DNA from 2 places in the Marinobacter sp. Hex_13 genome. Region 1 is predicted to be linked to the other one. Evidence: predicted binding sites of a transcription regulator. Region 1 holds the regulator's gene; the other holds the start of a gene.
The links. Region 1 encodes sigma-54, which starts transcription at its own class of promoters, with help from an activator protein. Its sites were predicted from a motif close to ANTGGCATNNANNTTGCTNT; they were not measured.
Positions count from the first base shown of each region.

Region 2: the regulator sigma-54 is predicted to act here: its motif matches at 3,928-3,947, upstream of AXW11_RS08070 (PEP-CTERM sorting domain-containing protein).

Region 1 covers NZ_LSMM01000070.1:89,254-96,606, reverse strand. The annotation lists gene mlaE (lipid asymmetry maintenance ABC transporter permease subunit MlaE) at 1-620, opposite strand, end outside; gene AXW11_RS17355 (ATP-binding cassette domain-containing protein) at 620-1,432, opposite strand; gene AXW11_RS17350 (KpsF/GutQ family sugar-phosphate isomerase) at 1,659-2,639, shown strand; gene AXW11_RS17345 (KdsC family phosphatase) at 2,639-3,196, shown strand; gene lptC (LPS export ABC transporter periplasmic protein LptC) at 3,197-3,787, shown strand; gene lptA (lipopolysaccharide transport periplasmic protein LptA) at 3,771-4,403, shown strand; gene lptB (LPS export ABC transporter ATP-binding protein) at 4,381-5,106, shown strand; gene AXW11_RS17325 (RNA polymerase factor sigma-54) at 5,259-6,785, shown strand; gene hpf (ribosome hibernation promoting factor) at 6,910-7,218, shown strand; gene ptsN (PTS IIA-like nitrogen regulatory protein PtsN) at 7,314-7,353, shown strand, end outside.
Region 2 covers NZ_LSMM01000032.1:3,969-11,321, reverse strand. The annotation lists gene AXW11_RS08095 (lipase family protein) at 1-636, shown strand, start outside; gene AXW11_RS08090 (MHYT domain-containing protein) at 600-1,880, opposite strand; gene AXW11_RS08085 (DUF2897 family protein) at 2,038-2,217, opposite strand; gene AXW11_RS08080 (DNA-3-methyladenine glycosylase I) at 2,299-2,967, shown strand; gene bla (class A beta-lactamase) at 2,968-3,825, shown strand; gene AXW11_RS08070 (PEP-CTERM sorting domain-containing protein) at 3,991-4,608, shown strand; gene nfsA (oxygen-insensitive NADPH nitroreductase) at 4,733-5,470, shown strand; gene AXW11_RS08060 (efflux transporter outer membrane subunit) at 5,489-6,883, opposite strand; gene AXW11_RS08055 (efflux RND transporter permease subunit) at 6,876-7,353, opposite strand, start outside.

The DNA of each region.
Region 1 (7,353 bases):
AACACAAGGCTCTTGACGACACCGTTCAGAACATCGGCGGTGAAGCTTACGGAAGACTGCATGTTGCCCCAGAAAGAGCCTTCAAACACGCCCAGCCACTCCACACCCACGAGCATGCCGCCCCAGATACCAACCACCGAAAACACAGCAGCCAGCACGGGCACTGAGATAAAGCCCGCCCATAACCGCGGGGCAATCACCCGGCGCAGTGGATCAACACCCATCATTTCCATGCTGGAAAGCTGTTCGGTGGCTTTCATCAACCCGATTTCCGCCGTCAGTGCGGAACCCGCACGGCCGGCAAACAACAGCGCGGTCACCACGGGGCCCAATTCCCGCACCAGAGTCAGGGCAATCATCTGACCGATCGCGGCCTCAGACCCGTAGTCACTGAGAATGGTGTATCCCTGCAACCCCAGAACCATCCCGATAAACAGGCCGGACACCACAATGATGGCCAGGGACAGAACACCGACCGAGTAAAGTTGCTTCAGCAACAGCGGAAAACCAACCGAGGGCCGCGGAACACCTGCCAGGGCACCGAAAAGGAAACGCCCGGAGCGACCGAGCGATGCAATCACGTTCAGCCCCAATCGGCCAAAAGCCGCCAGCCGGTCCATCAATCCCCCCTCCCGGCAACACTCCAGTCCAGAGCCGCATCCGCAGCCGGATAGTGGAACGGCACCGGACCGTCCGGATGACCACGCAGGAACTGCTGAACCTGCTCCGATGGGTGCGCCCTCAACTCCTCGGGCGTGCCGTCGCCTATGATACGGCCGTCTGCAACGATACAGGCGTAGTGGCAGATACTCAGGGACTCCGGCACATCATGGGATACCAGCACGCTGGTCAGGCCCATGGAGCTGTTGAGATCCCGGATCAGCTTCACCAGTACTCCCATGGCAATCGGGTCCTGGCCGGTAAAGGGCTCGTCGTACATGATCAGCTCAGGGTCCAGCGCGATGCTGCGGGCCAGGGCCACGCGCCGGGTCATACCACCTGACAGCTCTGCCGGCATCAGATCCCGGGCTCCGCGAAGCCCCACAGCTTCGAGCTTCATTAGAACGATGTCGCGGATCATGTCCTCCGGCAAGGTGGTATGAACCCTGAGCGGGAACGCCACGTTTTCAAAGACACTGAGATCCGTGAACAGCGCTCCACTCTGGAACAGCATTCCCATCTTTTCCCGCAGACGGTAAAGCGCCTTGCGCTTGAGCTGAGGAACGTTCTCCCCCGCTACGGATATGCTGCCGGAATCCGGTTTCAGCTGGCCGCCGATCAGCCGCAACAAGGTAGTCTTGCCGGTGCCGCTCGGCCCCATGATGGCGGTAATCTTGCCGCGGGGAATGTCCAGGCTGACGCCATCAAAGATACGACGATTCCCGCGCTTGAAAACCACGTCTCTCAATTCAATGTAGGGGGATGTGTCCATACCTGCTTCCAGAACCGCCTGAGTGTCGGTGAACCCGCATTCCCAGCCTTTAATGAGTGCGCTACATTATGTCAACCTGCCGTGAACCTCAATCCATCCATCACAAAATGAACTGATGTCAATGATCAGTTTTACTGAACGTCTTGTCATGAAGGGCAGCCAAAGCCGTTGAAGTGATATACTTTTGCCACGACGAAAGCATCAACATTTCGAACCCGGAAGCCAGATGAACACCGAAACCAGCCAGACCTTCAAAGAATCCGCCCTCCGAGCCATTGAGATCGAGCGTGAGGCCATTCACGCCCTGACCGACCGGATTGATGACCGTTTCGTCCGCGCCTGCGAAGTCATCATGGCGTGCAAGGGGCGCGTTGTCGTGACCGGCATGGGCAAATCCGGCCATATCGGCAACAAGATCGCTGCCACCCTCGCCAGCACCGGAACGCCCTCGTTCTTCGTACACCCGGGCGAGGCCAGCCACGGTGACCTGGGCATGATCACCAGCCAGGATGTAGTGCTGGGCATCTCCAACAGCGGCAACACCAGCGAAGTGCTGACCATTTTGCCGTTAATCAAACGCATGGGAGCCCCGCTGATCAGCATGACGGGCAACGAGAACTCCATCCTGGCTCGGGAGGCCGTTGCCAACCTGGATATCAGCGTCGCCCAGGAGGCCTGCCCTCTCGGCCTGGCCCCCACCTCCAGCACCACGGCCACTCTGGTGATGGGTGATGCCCTGGCCGTGGCACTGCTTGAAGCCAGGGGGTTCAGCACCGAAGACTTTGCGCTCTCACACCCCGGTGGCAGTCTGGGCCGCAGGTTGCTGCTGCGTGTCAGCGATATTATGCACACCGGGGACCAGATCCCCCGAGTGCAGGAAGACACCACCCTCAGCGGCGCACTGTTGGAGATTTCCCGCAAGGGCCTGGGCATGACAACGGTCATTAACGCCGAGGGCGACCTGGTCGGTGTATTTACGGACGGCGACCTGCGCCGCACCCTTGACCGCTCCGTGGACATTCACAACACACCGATTGCCGAGGCCATGACCCGCAACGGTCGTGTGATCCACGATGACCAACTGGCCGCCGAGGCACTGAACATGATGGAAGAGCTGAAGATCAACGCCCTGCCCGTCATCAATCGCGACGGCAAACTGACCGGCGCTATCAACATGCACGACTTATTGCGGGCGGGAGTCATCTGATGGCCGACACTCTGCGCCCTCAATGGCCAGCGGAGCTGATTGAAAAAGCCGCTGCCATTCGCCTGCTGGCCCTGGATGTGGACGGCATCATGACCGACGGCACTCTGCTGTTCAGCGCTTCAGGCGATGAGATGAAAGGGTTCAACATTCTCGACGGCCTGGGCATCAAACAGGTTATGGCTGCTGGCATCAACGTTGCCGTCATTACCGGACGGCGCTCGCCGCTGACAGAGAAACGCATGAATGACCTCGGCATCCCGCACCTGATGCAAGGCCGAGAGGACAAGAAAATCGCCCTGCGGGAACTGGCTGCACGGCTGGAGATCGCGCCAAACCAAATCGCCTACATGGGCGATGACCTGCCGGACCTGCCCGCAATCCGTTACGCCGGGCTGGGCATAACAGTACCCAACGGCTACTGGCTGGTGCGCCAGCACGCGGATTTTTGCACGTCGGCCGCGGGGGGTAGCGGCGCCGTCCGTGAAGCCTGCGAACTGCTGCTCTGCGCCTGCGGGCAGCTCAACGCAAGCCTGCAACCCTACCTGGAGCAGGACTGAATGGCCGCTGAAGCCCTCTTTACCCGGCCCTGGGTACGAACTCTGGGGCTGGCTGTCACGATAGTGGCACTGTTTTTCCTGCTCTGGCAAAGTGACGAGTCATCAGAGCCGGTGGATGCCGCCGCGCTGAGAGGCGAATCGGAACCAGACGGTTTCGTGGTCAATGGTCGCTATCTGTCTTTCGATGAGACCGGGCGGCTTACCGCACACTTCGAAAGCCCACGTATCGAGCAATTCGAGGCCCGCAACGAAACCATTATGGAGTCGCCGAATGCGAGGCTCTACGGCGACCCCGGCAACGCACCCTGGCAAGTCCAGGCCAACAAAGGCCAATTCATGGAAGCTGACGACCTGGTTTACTTGACGGGGGATGTTCGGGTGTCCCAGCAAGCCCAAGGCGGGCGCCCCCTGACATTAACCACGTCAACGCTGACACTGGATAACACAGAGCGTACTGTTTACACAGACGCCCCGGTGGAACTGACCGACTCGTTCAGCCTGACCCGCGCAACCGGCATGAAGGCATGGATTGATGACCGAATCCTCGAACTCGACTCTGACGTGGAAGGACGCTATGAGACCGGCAAGTAAATTCATGCCCAACCCTCACCGCAATAGGCACCGACCGGTGGCATCGCGCCCGGCAGTCTCAGCGATTGTCCTGGCGCTGACAATGACCGTGGGCATGCCGTTCGCCGCGGCCTTTGATCTTGAGTCTGACCAACCCATCAGGGTCAATGCCGACAACGCGCGGCTCGACGAAGGCCAGGGCATTGCAACCTATACCGGCTCGGTTGAAATGAGCCAGGGCGATGCCAACCTTATCGCGGACAAAGTTGTACTCCACCGGGATGAGAATGGCGTCAGCCGCATTGAAGCCACCGGTACCCCGGCACGCTACCGCCAGCCTGCCATGGAAGGCCAGGGCGAAACCGACGCCCGTGCGCTAACGATCACCTGGTCCGCCTCCGACAACCGGGTTACCTTTCAGCGCGAAGCTGTGATCGAACAGGGCGGCAACCTGTTCCGGGGCGACGTCATTCATTATGACAGCGCCGAACGCGTGGTGACCGCAGAAGGCTCTGCTGACCAGGGCGATGGCAGCGGTCGCGTCGAAATGGTCATCCAGCCGCGCGGCAACGCCGGTAGCAATCCAGATAACAACCCTAACGGACAGGATATCGATGGCAGTTCTCAGGGCCAGTAACCTCGCAAAAAGCTACAAACAGAAGAAGGTCGTCATCGACGTTTCCCTGGAAATTCGCAGTGGCGAGATCGTCGGCTTACTCGGCCCCAATGGCGCGGGCAAAACGACGTGTTTCTACATGATTGTTGGCCTGGTTCCCGCCGACAACGGTCGAATCACCATCGACAATCAGGACATAACGCCGCTGCCCATGCATGGTCGTGCCCGCAAGGGAATCGGGTACCTGCCCCAGGAAGCATCCGTGTTCCGCAAGCTTACCGTACGCGACAACATACTGGCGATCCTGGAAACCCGCCGCGAACTCAAACGCACTGACCGGGAGGCCAAGTTAGAGGAACTGCTTGAAGAGTTTCACATTACCCACATCCGCGATAGCGTCGGCATGGCCCTGTCAGGCGGCGAGCGACGACGGGTGGAAATTGCCCGGGCGCTGGCGATGGAGCCGGCGTTCATCCTGCTGGACGAACCCTTCGCCGGAGTCGACCCGATCTCCGTGAGCGACATCAAGCAGATCATCCGACACTTGCGGGACAAGGGTATCGGCGTACTGATCACCGACCACAACGTGCGGGAAACCCTCGACATCTGCGAGAATGCCTACATTGTCAGCGGCGGCCACATCATTGCCTCTGGTAATTCGGACGATATACTGGCCAACCAGCAGGTCAAGGAAGTGTATCTGGGCAACGAGTTTCGCCTGTAGTACACTCGGCAAAGAACTTGCTTGGTGCGGCAAGTAGCCAGCATACAAAGAGTTTTTGTGCAACCCCGGCTCCAGAAAGCGCCTTGATGACGTAAAGAGAGAGCCTGAGTGACGGAAGAGAGAGACCGAGTGACGGATCCTGAACCATGGTTATGAAAGCCTCACTACAGTTAAAGCTGGGCCAAAGCCTGACCATGACGCCCCAGCTGCAACAGGCTATCAGGCTTCTGCAGCTCTCCACCCTGGACCTCCAGCAGGAAATCCAGCAGGCATTGGAATCCAACCCAATGCTGGAAACCTCCGAAGACGACGACAACCAGAATCCGGAATCAACGGACAGTGACAACGAGTCGTCTGAAACAGCGTCAACCGAGGAATCCAACACCGCTTCAGACACTGCTACTGAGTGGGACGAATCCGAAAATGGACCTGACTGGTCATCAGAAACGGACAGTCCCGACACCATTCCCGATGATCTTCCCGTCGACACCGCCTGGGATGACATTTACCAGTCAGCCCCCGCGTCAGCAGCCCGTAACGACGACGAAAACGACCACGACTTCGAAACCCGTAATTCCCCCACCGAAACGCTCCAGGACCACCTGGAATGGCAACTGAACCTGACGCCCATGAGCGAGCGGGATCAGGCCATCGCCCATGCCCTGATGGATGCGGTTGATAACCACGGCTACCTGACCTCTCCGCTTGAAGAAATTCATTCAGGCATGGTGGACGAATCCGACGAAGACCCGCTGGAACTGGACGAAGTGGAAGCCGTTCTTCATCGCCTGCAGCACTTCGATCCACCCGGCGTGTTCGCCCGTAATCTGCAGGAATGCCTGCTGATCCAGCTGAATCAGCTGCCCCCGGAAACACCCTGGCTGGCTCAGGCGCGACTGGTGATTACCCACTACATAAACCTGCTGGGTAACCGTGATTACGCCCAGCTGTTACGCCGCAGCCGCCTGAAAGAAGAGCAGCTACGGGACGTTCTGGCACTTATTACCGGGTTAAACCCCCGTCCCGGCGACACCCTGGATCAGGCCGAGCCAGACTACGTCATCCCAGATGTGATCGTGCGCAAGCACAATGAACGCTGGCGCGTGGAGCTGAATCCTGAAATTGCACCGCGCATTCGTGTGAATGCAAGCTATGCTTCTCTTATAAAGCGTGCGGACAGCAGTGCTGACAACACCTACCTGCGGGACCAGTTGCAGGAGGCAAAGTGGTTCATCAAGAGCCTGCAGAGCCGCAACGAAACCCTGCTTAAGGTGGCCACGCGCATTGTCGAGCACCAGCAGGGATTCCTGGATCATGGCGAGGAAGCCATGAAACCATTGATTCTCTCGGATATTGCCCAGGCGGTGGAAATGCACGAGTCGACCATTTCAAGGGTCACCACCCAGAAATACATGCACACGCCGCGGGGCATATTTGAACTTAAGTATTTTTTCTCGAGCCATGTCAGTACCGACGAGGGTGGAGAGTGCTCATCCACGGCAATCCGCGCGATGATCAAGAAGCTGATTACAACGGAAACTCCGAAAAAGCCATTGAGCGATAGCAAAATTGCAGCCATGCTAGGAGACCAGGGTATAAAGGTGGCTAGACGAACCGTGGCCAAGTATCGCGAGGCAATGCACATTCCTCCGTCCAACGAGCGAAAGCGATTGGTGTAGGAAGCGTCTGTTCCCGGCCTCACGGGGAGAGCCCTTTCCTGAAAGTATACCGCCTACAGCATAACGCTGTGGCACACAGCCGGTATCCTAACGGGTGCCGGCAAGCTGAAAACAGGAGAAGCCTATGCAACTCAATATTTCAGGCCATCACGTAGAACTGACTCCCGCACTGAAAGATTACGTATCAGGCAAATTTGAAAAGCTTGAGCGGCACTTCGACCATATCAGCAATTGCCAGGTTACCCTTGAGGTGGAAAAAGTGCGCCAGATGGCGGAAGCTACGCTTCACGTGATAGGTGGTGAGATTCACGCAAAGGCCGAAAACAGCGATATGTACGCTGCCATTGATGCACTGGTAGACAAGCTGGACAGGCAGATCCTGAAGCACAAGGAAAAGAACGTAGACCGGATGCACGGGAACGGCGCCCGCTAGGACGACGCCCCCGGCATGACAGTTAATCGAGCTGCGGCACTGGCTAACCATGCAACACGTGCCGCAGCCTTTTTTTACGGAAATGCAGTCGATTCATGACCGACACATCCCTGACTATCGAGAACATTCTCGCGC
Region 2 (7,353 bases), on a different contig from region 1:
GAACCTGGTTTCAATGGACCAAAGGTGGCGGCGATTCACGGCCTTATGGGCCATGACCTTATGCGGAAACACCTGCTTCGCATGATGAAGGAGTCCGGTTACCACGACACAACGATGTACAGCCATATGCATCCCACGAAAGCCATCGCGGACGATTTAAGCGAAGCAGCTGGCGCCAACCGCAGAATAGCCATCGTCGGCTATAGTCAGGGCGGTTTCGAGGCGATCAAGGTGGCACGTGAACTCGCCCGGCGTGACATCACAGTCGACCTGGTTGTGACCATTGCGGCAGGCGGCCTGGGCCGAACGTTGCCGGCCCAATGGGGATTCAACCCCCGCAAGGCGCCGGCCAACGTCTTCAGGTGCCTTAATTTTTTCTCAGAGGGCGACCGGCTTGGGTCCGATCAAAAGCCTGAGCGCAACCTGATGAAAGCCAGCCAATCAGGCCAGTACGTTGAGAATATTGTTTTCCCGAAGGACGAACACATATCCCACATTCGATTGGTCATTTGCTACCCGGAATCGCGAGTGCATCCTACCGTCAGGGCCCGGTTGCTGGATCCGCTGCAAAATGAACTGGCGTCGTTGACCCGCCAGCATCATGTTTCCGGCAATGCTGAACGCGCCTCGAAGTAATCCGCCGATTTTACCTCTTCGTTCATGCTGGCGAGCCCCAGCTTTCGAAGCTCTGAGGTTTCCATCGCTTTTTTCATCAGCATCCGGCTATTACGCCCGGAGTTGGGGAACACGCTCTGCCCGGCTCGAAGTTCAAGTGTAACGCCACTTTCTGTTTCCGTCGGAAGATTCCGAAGGCGCTGATACAGGTCTTTGTGTTTGTCGTCTGCGGGGTTTGTCACGAGCAACACGAACGCACTGGTTGAATGGCGTGCCAGGTAGGTTCCTTCATCGAAGGCTGTCCTCACGGTTCTGGCCAGGGCGGCTATTGCGTCTTCAGCTTGGTTGTCGGGAATCTCCCGATGGTTGGCAACCTCCAGGTAGAGCACAGCGAACTCGTGTTTGTCGGTTTCACTCCTTGCCAGTTCCTTGACCAGATGATTCGCCAGGCTGGCCCGGTTGGGCAGTCCTGTGGTCGAATCGTACAGTGCTTTGCGCTCGACACGCCGGGATTCCTCCAGCGCCTGGATTTCAGCGTTCCGGCGCTGCTTGACGTCATTGGCGGAGGCAAAAAGAGCGACCAGGATCAATACGCCACTGAACAGGGCCAGCGGGGCACCCAGCCAATCACCCGATAGCAGATTGTCTGCAGCGGGCATGGCGTTTTCAGGATAGATCATGGCAGCCATGCCCGTGTAGTGCATTCCACAGATAGCCACGCCCATGGCCAGGGCGGCGCCGAGCTGGAGGGCGGTTCCTTTGAGGCCTTGTACTGACTGCAAGCGGCGGCAAATGAACATGGCCACACCCGAGGCCCCGACCGCAATGACAACGGAAGCACTGAACAGAACCGGGTCGTAGCGCATCCCCGGCTCCATCTCCATGGCCGCCATGCCGACGTAATGCATGGACGTAATACCGCCGCCCATGAACAGGCTGCCGATAACGATCTGCAGCGGGCCCGCGCGGTCCTTGCCGATGATATGCAGGGCCAGTCCCGAAGCACCCACAGCGGCAACCCAGGAAATCAGGGTAATGGTGAGGTCGTAGCTCATTTCCATCGGCATCACATAGGCCTGCATGCCTACGAAATGCATGACCCAGACCCCGGTTCCCATCGTCAGAGCCCCGAGCGCCAGCCATAGCCTGGCTTTTGCCTGTTCGAGCGTAGCAAGCTGTGCGCCGAAGTAGAGCGCGCTGTACGATGCCAGTACCGCAACCACAAAGGAGGCGGCCACCAGGGTGTAATCGTAATATCCCGTCATTCTGAAACCCGTTTTTCTGGATGAACACTGTTCACGACCGGTTTCGCCAATGGCCAAACTGCCGTGAAATGAGAAATTCATCAGAGATACGGGGCTCTTGCGCTACCGTTTCATCGACAATGTGAATTTTCGTGAAATGTCTAACGGGGACAGCAAATTACCACTGCTCCCGGTCCTCCGCACTTTCCTCAGCTTCTACCTCGGCCTTGCGTTCCTGGATCTTTTTCATCTTTTCGTCAGAGATCTTCATACTGTTGGCGCTGTCCCGCAGCACGAAGAGGCTGCCGACCACCAGGGCCAGCGCGACTATGACAAAAACCCATCCGATAAGTGGCATGGCTTGGCTCCTTCATTGAACCCATTTACCTTATAGTGGACCACACGCCTTCAACCCGACAACCGGATTCCGGAAATTACGATGTCCTTCTCCAGAATTTACAATCAGGCAGCCGCCCGCAAAGGCGGCGAAGTCGAGCTACGCGCCATATTGCCCCGGGTTGCGGCGCCCGGTGAGCTTGAAGCCATGGGTGACGACCGCTACCTGTCCGAGGTCACACGCTGCGTCTTCAAGGCCGGTTTCGTGTGGCGAGTGATCGAGAACAAGTGGCCGGGATTTGAAGATGCCTTCAAGGGGTTCGTGCCGCTGTACTGGCAGCAGGTTCCGCCAGAAGTGCTGGAGGATCTGGCACAGGATGAACGCATTGTGCGCAACATGCAGAAAATTCGCACGGTGCCGGACAACGCCCGGATGATTGTGGATGGCGCCCGTGAGCACGGTGGCTTTGGAGCCTTCCTGAGCCAGTGGCCTTCGCACGATCAGGTCGGCTTGCTGATGTGGTTCAAACGCCACGGTGCCCGCCTCGGCGGCAACACCGCCCAATATTTCCTGCGTCGGGTAGGCTGGGATGGGTTTATCCTGTCGTCGGATGTGGCCGCCGGGTTGCATCGGGAGGAACGGCTGGATGCCAGCCCCGGCAGCAAAAAGGCCTTGATGCAGGCACAGCAGGCCTTCAACGACTGGCATAAGGAAACTGGCCTGCCCTACAGCCACCTGTCGCGAATTCTGTCTTACTCAGTGGGAGATTAGATGCGTTCCGCCCTGTTAATGCTCGCCCTTTGGTTGATGACCTCCACGCTTTCTCTGGTCCACGCCAACCCGTTGCTTGAGGCGGTGAAAACCGTGGAACAGCGCCTGGACGCACGCGTGGGCATCGCCCTCTATGATTCCGGGACTGGAGAATCCTGGGACTATCACGGCGATGACCGTTTCCCCATCACAAGCACCTTCAAAACCCTGGCCTGTGCGGCGTTGCTGGCAAAGGTGGATAACGGCACTGTTGATCTGGATCGGCGAGTGATCTTCAGCAAGGACGATCTGGTGACCTATTCACCGGTCACTGAGACACGTGTAGGGGAAGAGGCAGGTATGAGTTTGCGGGAGCTGTGTGAAGCGACCATGGCCACCAGCGACAACACCGCCGCCAATCTGGTACTGGGGGCCATTGATGGCCCCGACGGCGTTACCGCGTATGCACGCGATCTGGGCGATACCGTTACGCGGCTGGACCGGACGGAAACCTCACTCAATGAGGCCACGCCGGGCGACCTGCGAGATACCACAAGTCCCAAGGCGATGGTCGCGAACCTCCGCAAATTGGTACTTGGTGAGGCGCTATCCAAAGGTTCCCGGGATACTCTGGTTACCTGGCTCAAAGGCAACCGTGTCAGTGACAACTTGCTCCGGGCAGCGATACCACCGGACTGGACAATCGGAGACCGCTCTGGAGCCGGCGGCCACGGCTCCCGTTCAATCACTGCCGTGCTATGGCCACCCCATCGCCCGCCTCTGGTGATCGCGATCTATATAACGCAAACCGGTGCGTCTTTTGATGAACGTAATGGCGCTATCAGAGACCTCGGGGGCGCTATTGTGAAGCACTTCTGATCGCCAGCAACAGCTGCCGGCCTGTCAGAATTCTTTACACACTGCCTTCAAGGTTGCGCTCAAAAATCATCGTGGCATCTGAATTCAAGGAGAATTTTTGACAGTGGCCCACATGTTGCCTTTATCAGTGCAGATCAACACTGATGACCATTAAGGAAAGGCCACATGAGCATTATCAACCGTATCGCCACACTGGGCATCCTTGCCGCAGGCCTCGCATTCGCCGCTCCGGCAACCGCTAACCTGATCGAGAATGGCAGCTTCGAAAACCCCAACGTGACTACGGGCACCTGGCAGTTTTTTACATCTGACCAGGTCGCTGGCTGGACCGGCAGCAACATTGAAATCTGGGAGAGTGGCTTCAACAGCGTGAACGCTTATGACGGCAGCCAGTTTGCCGAGCTGAATGCCCACCCGGACATGGATGGCCCATTTGGCATCTACCAGACCATTGATACCACCATTGGCCAGCGTTATGACCTGAGCTTTGCTTACCGCGCTCGCCAGAACAACTCTGAAAGCTTCATGTTGTCCCTGATTTCCAATGGAAACAGTGCCGATTCGCTGCTGAATGATCATGTAACGAGTGGTTGGAGCATCTTCTCAGGAAGCTTCATTGCCAGCGCTCTGGAAACCACCATCAAGTTCACTTCCGTGAGCCCGGATGGCACCGTCGGCAACTTCCTCGACGACGTAAGAGTAACCGCACAGGTCCCTGAACCGGGCACGCTGGCGCTGATGGGGCTAGGTCTGCTCGGCCTGGGCTTTCGCCGTCGCCGCTAGTCGCTGGCTAAAAAAACGCTCGACCTCTAAAAGGGCCCCGTAATGATGATTGCGGGGCCCTTTTTGCCATCATCGCCTGCCAATGGCAGGATAAGCGCTTTCCGTTGTCATGCTGAAGGGCGCTATGAATCCCACCATTGAGCTTCTTAAATCACACCGTTCAATCCGCAAGTTCCAGAACCGCAGGATTCCCCGCGAGCTGTTCGAGGAACTGATCCGGGCTGGCCAGAGCGCCGCTACGTCCAGTCATGTGCAGGCTTACTCCATTATCCATGTGGTCGATCCGAACAACCGAGAGGCCCTTGCGGAGTTGAGTGGCGGCCAACGCTATGTGGCGGAAAGTTCAGATTTTCTGGTGTTCTGCGCAGACATGAAACGGGCCACGGATGCCGCGGAACGCGCAGGTGCCGAGGTAGTCCGCGGGATGACCGAGCAGTTGCTGGTGGCCAGCATCGATACTGCCCTGGTGGCCCAGAACGTTGCCACCGCAGCAGAATCGGCGGGGCTGGGCCTGTGTTATATCGGGGGCATACGTAACAACCCAGCGGAGGTGAGCGAGCTACTACGTCTGCCGGAGCATGTATATCCGGTGTTCGGTATGTGCCTGGGGTATCCGGACCAGGCACCCGAGGTGAAACCGAGACTGCCACTGGCGTCCATCCTCAAAGAGGATTATTACCAAAGCGAACGCGATCCGGAACTGGTGGCGGAATTCGACACCACCATGAACACCTATTACCAGGCCCGCACCGGGGGCACCAAGGACACCAACTGGTCGCAACAGCTGAAACCACTGTTTACATCCAAGTTGCGCCCCCACATGCGGGATTTCCTGCGCGGCAAGGGCTTCGAGATGAAGTAATCAGGATCGCCGGGAGACTTACCCCGGCGCACCTACCAGCGAGCGGTAGACATCCACCATCGCCAGGGTGACCGCTGTGCGGCTACGCACGGCCGCATCCCGGGTGGCGGTGAACTCCTGTTCCGCCGTCAGCACCTCGAAATAGCCGATAAACCCTTCTTCATAGCGAGCCCGGGCCAGTTCCACGGCGTGCTCGGCATTATTCATCGCCTGTTCCAGCCGCTCTTCCCGCTGTTGCGCTCGCTGATAACGCACCAGCCGCGTTTCTGCCTCTTCCAGGGCCTCCAGCACCGTTTGCTGGTAGCTGGCCAATGCCGCACGGCTATCGGCTCCTGCCGCCTCGATACGGGATTTGACCCGGTCGTGGTCCAGGAAAGTCCAGTCAATGCCCAGGGCAACGCGTCGGGTTTCCGCCGGACCGGTGAACAGATCGCTGGTGTCGCCGGCAACGGAACCGATTAGCCCGCTCAGGGTAAAGCGAGGGAACAAGTCAGCGGTGGCCACCCCAATGCGGGCGGTGGAGGCCGCCAGGCGTCGCTCAGCAGCGGCGATATCCGGGCGGCGGCGCAGAACTTCCCCCGGGCTATCCACGGGAATCGTCGGCAGGGTTTCCGGCAGCGCTCCACGAGGTGACAGCGTATCGACAAGCGCCATCGGCGGCTGGCCCGTCAGCACGGAAATGCGGTGCATGGCCCCTCGTATCCCCGCCTGCAGGGTGGGCAATTCGGCCCGGGTCCGTTCCAGTTGGGCACGGGCACGGACCTGATCAAACTCGGTACCACGCCCGGCCTTTACCCGGGCTTCCACGATGTCCAGTGACTGCTGCTGCAAAGCCACACTCTGCAGGGCAACCTGATACTGCTGCTGAAGGCCTCGCAGCTCAAAATAGCTGCTGGCCAACTGGCCCGCGATGGCTACCTGAACGGCACCGAGATCGGCACCGGCTGCCTCCAGTTCCGCCCTTTGGGCCTCCGTCGCACGGCGAAGGCGCCCGAACAGATCCAGCTCCCAACTGGCGGCAACGCCAGCCTGGTAACGCTGCACCCGTTCTGGCCCGGCACCGGGGGGAGATTGCTCAATATCCGCAAGATACTGTTCGGCGCCAGAGGCGCTGGCCGTGACGCTGGGCCATTGATCCCGCTCGGCGCCATACAGCAGGGCGGCCGCGCGCTCATAGCGAGCGACGGCGCCTTCCAGACTGAGGTTGGCGGCCAGGGCATCATCAATCAGGCGTGCCAGCAAAGGATCATCAAATCCCTGCCAGAAACGCTGCTGATCGGTTCCACCGGCAACCATGGTTCGCCCTTCCGAAAACGCATTCGGTTCCGGCGTCGTCGGGGCCTGGTAATCTGGGCCCACGGCGCATCCTGTTAACAGGGCCAGAGCCCCCGTCATGGTGATGACTTTAAGCATGGCTACCTCCTGGCAATGCGTCTTCGCTATCGCCGTCATCGGAAGACAGTGTGGATGTATGATGGCTCTTCAGCGGGTGGCTTCCAGAAAGCTTGCGCAGCGCCACGTAGAACACCGGAGTCAGGAACAGGCCAAACAGGGTGACCCCGATCATGCCGGCAAATACGGCCGTGCCCAGAGCCTCACGCACCTCGGCGCCCGCGCCGGTGGCCAGCACCAGGGGCACAACCGCAGCGGTAAAGGTGATGGAGGTCATGATGATGGGCCGCAGCCGCAACCGGCAGGCTTCCAGCGCCGCCTCCACAATGCTCCGCCCCTGAAGCTCCAGTTCGCGGGCAAATTCCACGATCAGGATGGCGTTCTTGCAGGCCAGGCCAATCAACACCACCAGACCCACCTGGACAAAGATATTGTTGTCCCCGTCGCTAAACCACACGCCGATCAATGCCGAGAGCATGCACATGGGCACG